One region of the Kocuria sp. CPCC 205231 genome, then DNA from elsewhere that is predicted to be linked to it. Evidence: predicted binding sites of a transcription regulator. Region 1 holds the regulator's gene; the other holds the start of a gene.

Region 1 (2,396 bases):
GCTCGACGACGACCACGGGCTCGCCCTCGAGCAGGAACCCCGGTCCCAGGGGGAACGCCTTGACCCGCCCCCTCCGGTCCTCGAGCCCCAGCACGCGCATCCCGCCGATGGTCTCCAGGGACACGACCGCGCCGACCCAGCCGGTCGTGACGTCCTCCAGGAGCATCCCCGGGGCGACCGGGACCTCCGCGGAGACCGGCCGGCGGCGGGCGAGGGCGTCGTCGTCGAGGCTGCGCGGCCCCCAGCCGTGGTGGCTCATGGTCGTCCTCCCGGGTCGCGGTGCCGCGCGTCCGGCGCGGATCAGCCGGAAGCGTACCAAACCGCGGGGGCGACCGGCCGTCGGACACGGGGGCTACACTGGACGCCGTTGGCACTGTGGCCACCCGAGTGCCAGGGCATCTTCGGGGGCGTGGACGAACCGGGGAGGAGCGACGTGAACCATCCGAGACGACTGCAGATCCTGCAGGCCATCGTGGAGGACTACGTGCACTTCCGCGAGCCGGTCGGCTCCAAGGCCCTCGTGGACCGGCACCGGCTCGGCGTCTCCTCGGCCACCGTGCGCAACGACATGGCCGCGCTCGAGGAGGAGGGCCTGATCACGGCCCCCCACACGAGTTCGGGCCGGATCCCCACGGACAAGGGCTACCGCACGTTCGTCGACCAGATCGCGGCCGTCAAGCCGCTCTCGGGTCCGGAACGGCGGGCCATCCAGCGGCTGCTGGACGACGCCGCAGACATCGACGACGTCATGGAGCGCACCGTGCGGCTGCTCGCGCAGCTCACCCAGCAGGTCGCGGTCGTGCAGTACCCGCACGCCTCCGGGGTCACCGTGCGCCACGTCGAGGTCGTGGACCTCGGCGCCGGCCGGGTGCTGGTGGTGCTCATCCCGACCAACGGCCGGGTGGCGCAGCGCGTCGCCGTGCTGCGGGCGCCGCTCGAGGAGTCCCAGCTGCTCGAGCTGCGCGCCCGGGTGCTGGCCGCCGCGGTCGGGCGCTGCCTGACCGCGGTGCCGGACGCCCTCGCCGTGATGACCGCGAGCACGGCCCCGCCGCTGCAGCCGGCCGCCGCCGCCGTGGCGGAGGCCGTCGGCGCCCTCGCGGCGGGCGGGGCCGAGCACCGCATGGTCATGGCCGGCACCGCCAACCTCGCCCGCTCCACCGGGGACTTCCACCTGAGCATCGGCCCGGTCCTCGAGGCCCTCGAGGAGCAGGTGGTGATGCTCCGGCTGCTCTCCGAGATGGAGCAGGACGCCCGCGGGGTGGCCGTGCGGATCGGCACGGAGAACGCCGAGGGCCCCCTGTCCGAGGCCGCCGTCGTCGCCACCGGCTACGGGCCGCAGTCCAAGGTGGGGGTCGTGGGCCCCATGCGCATGGACTACCCGTCCACGATGGCCGCCGTGCGCGCCGTCGCCCGCTACCTCTCCCGTATCCTCGGGGGCTGAGCCCCCGCGGGCCCCGTCCCCCGGGGCCCACCAGCGAAACCCACCACAGACCTCTCGACAGAACGGACCACGGTGAGCGATCACTACGAGACCCTGGGCGTGTCCCGGGACGCCAGCCAGGAAGAGATCAAGAAGGCCTACCGCAAGAAGGCCCGCCGGCTGCACCCCGACGTCAACCCCGGCCCGGAGGCCGCCGAGGACTTCAAGCGCCTCTCCCACGCCAACGACGTCCTCTCCGACCCCGAGAAGCGGCGCGTCTACGACGCGACCGGCAACGAGAACGGCACCGACACCGGCTTCGGCGGGGGCTTCCCCGGCACGGGGTTCGGCTTCGCCGACATCTTCGACACCTTCTTCCAGGGCGCCGGCGGCGCCGGCTCCGGCCGGCGCGGACCCGCGTCCCGCACCCGCCAGGGCCAGGACGCCCTGATCAACGTCCGGGTCACCCTCCGGGACGCGGTCTTCGGCACGGAGAAGAAGATCACCGTGGACACCGCCGTGGTCTGCCCCACCTGCGACGGCACCTGCTGCCAGGCGGGCACCCAGCCCGAGACCTGCGACGTCTGCCACGGATCCGGCCAGGTGCAGCGCCAGGTCCAGTCGATCCTCGGCACCGTGGTCACGGCGGCGCCGTGCTCCACCTGCCAGGGCTTCGGCACCGTCATCAAGCACCCGTGCCACGAGTGCTACGGCGAGGGCCGCGTGCGCGACCGCCGCCCGCTGACCGTCAAGATCCCCGCCGGCGTCTCGACCGGCAACCGGATCCGCCTCTCGGGGCAGGGCGAGGCCGGCACAGCCGGCGGGCCGAACGGCGACCTCTACGTCGAGCTCAAGGTCGATCCCGACCCCACGTTCGAGCGCCAGGGCGACGACCTGCACGCCCGCGTCCGGGTGCCCATGACCTCCGCGGCCCTCGGCACCACCGTGACCCTCGAGACCTTCGACGGCGAGCGCG
Region 2 (2,396 bases), on a different contig from region 1:
CTGAGCCGGCCCGGTCCTCGAGGCGTCCCCCATCGGCTCCGATCCCGGAGCCCGACCGCTCCGACGCCGTTCACCACGACGTCGTCCACCCCTGACGCCACCGGAAGGAACCACCGTGCAGATCGAAGGAAGCCGAGTCCGCGTCCGCGACTGGACCGAGGAGGACCTCGTCGACTACGAGGCGTGGATCATGCCGCCCGCCGGCGGCGGCGAGCACGAGTGGCAGCGCACGGACGGCCCGTTCTACCCGAACTTCACCGCCGAGGGCGCCCAGCGCTGGCTCGGCACCCTCCGGGAGCACGTGACGGCCGGGGACTGGCCGGACCCGCGCGAGACGATGGTGATCGCCGACGCCGCCGACGACCGGTTCATCGGGCAGGTGTCCTGGTACTGGTCGGAGAAGCCCACCGAGGACCCCGGTGACGGCACGCACCTGCTGCCGCTGCGCTCCCTGGGCATCACCGTGTACTCCCCGGAGCACTGGAGCGGCGGCTACGGCACCGAGGCGATGCGCCTGTGGATCGACTACCTCTTCGCCCACTCCGACTCCCACCGCCTCGACCTGGAGACGTGGAGCGGCAACGCGGGCATGTGCCGCGTGGCGGTGAAGCTGGGCTTCACCGAGGAGGCCAGGATCCGCCGGGCCCGCAGGGTCGGCGGCGAGTACTACGACCGGATGGTCTACGGCGTCCTGCGCGAGGAGTGGCAGGGCTGAGCGGAATCGGCTCAGGGGTTTGCACTCTCCGGGGACGAGTGCCAAGATTGCGATTAGCACTCAGTCGTGTGGACTGCTAATGGCTCGGTCCCCGGCCCGACCCGGGCAGCCACCGGCACAGGAGTGACACCTCAACCACCACGGTGAGGTGCCGCACGGCGTCGGGAAGAGTCCGCCGTCGTGCGCGCCGTCCGTCGCGGGCACCGTGGAGGTCGACCGTTTGTCTACCGTCCAGGAGGGACGAAGTCACATGGCAAAGATGATTGCTTTCGACGAAGAGGCACGCCGCGGACTCGAGCGGGGCCTGAACACCCTGGCCGACGCCGTCAAGGTCACCCTCGGCCCGCGCGGCCGCAACGTGGTCCTCGAGAAGGCCTGGGGCGCCCCCACGATCACCAACGACGGCGTGTCCATCGCCAAGGAGATCGAGCTCGACGAGCCGTTCGAGAAGATCGGCGCCGAGCTCGTCAAGGAGGTCGCCAAGAAGACCGACGACATCGCCGGCGACGGCACCACCACCGCCACCGTGCTCGCCCAGGCGCTCGTCAAGGAGGGCCTGCGCAACGTGGCCGCCGGCGCCGACCCGCTGAGCCTCAAGCGCGGCATCGAGAAGGCCGTCGCCGCGGTCACCGAGGAGCTGCTGGCCTCCGCCAAGGAGGTCGAGACCGAGGAGCAGATCGCCGCCACGGCGTCGATCTCCGCCGGCGACCCCGAGATCGGCCGCCTCATCGCCCAGGCGATGGAGAAGGTCGGCAAGGAGGGCGTGATCACGGTCGAGGAGTCCAACACCTTCGGGCTGGACCTCGAGCTGACCGAGGGCATGCGCTTCGACAAGGGCTACCTCTCGGGCTACTTCGTCACCGACGCCGACCGCCAGGAGGCCGTCCTCGAGGATCCCTACATCCTCGTGGTCAACTCCAAGATCTCCGCGGTCAAGGACCTGGTCCCCGTGCTCGAGAAGGTCATGCAGGCCGGAAAGCCCCTGCTGATCATCGCCGAGGACGTCGAGGGCGAGGCCCTGGCGCTGCTGGTGCTCAACAAGATGCGCGGCTCCATCAAGTCCGTGGCCGTCAAGGCCCCCGGCTTCGGCGACCGCCGCAAGGCGCAGCTGGCCGACATCGCCATCCTCACCGGTGGCCAGGTCATCACCGAGGAGGTCGGGCTCTCCCTCGAGACCGCCACCGTGGACCTGCTGGGCCAGGCCCGCAAGGTCGTCGTGACGAAGGACGAGACCACCATCGTCGACGGCGCCGGCACCGCCGAGGAGATCGAGGGCCGCGTGGCCCAGATCCGCGCCGAGATCAACAACTCGGACTCGGACTACGACCGCGAGAAGCTGCAGGAGCGCCTGGCCAAGCTGGCCGGCGGCGTGGCCGTCCTCAAGGCCGGTGCCGCCACCGAGGTCGAGCTCAAGGAGCGCAAGCACCGCATCGAGGACGCCGTGCGCAACGCCAAGGCCGCCGTGGAGGAGGGCATCGTCGCCGGCGGCGGCGTGGCCCTGATCCAGGCCGGCCAGAAGGCGTTCGACAAGCTGCAGCTCACCGGCGACGAGGCCACCGGCGCGAACATCGTGAAGGTCGCCATCGACGCCCCGCTGAAGCAGATCGCGATCAACTCCGGCCTCGAGGCCGGCGTGGTCGTGGACAAGGTCCGCGGTCTGGCCCAGGGCCACGGCCTCAAC

Evidence for each region. The regulator HrcA, encoded in region 1, represses chaperone genes, less so after heat shock. The targets are predictions, from matches to a motif close to TTNGCACTCGNNNNNNNCGAGTGCNAA.
Region 2: groL (chaperonin GroEL) is a predicted target of HrcA. The motif match lies at 769-795, and genes of this name have one in related genera.

The regions. Positions count from the first base shown of each region.
Region 1 covers NZ_JAVKPP010000013.1:20,428-22,823, reverse strand. Annotated here, with positions in the region: gene RF640_RS13685 (DUF3097 domain-containing protein) at 1-259, opposite strand, end outside; gene hrcA (heat-inducible transcriptional repressor HrcA) at 434-1,441, shown strand; gene dnaJ (molecular chaperone DnaJ) at 1,514-2,396, shown strand, end outside.
Region 2 covers NZ_JAVKPP010000009.1:124,923-127,318, reverse strand. Annotated here, with positions in the region: gene RF640_RS11375 (hypothetical protein) at 1-4, shown strand, start outside; gene RF640_RS11370 (GNAT family N-acetyltransferase) at 116-715, shown strand; gene groL (chaperonin GroEL) at 966-2,396, shown strand, end outside.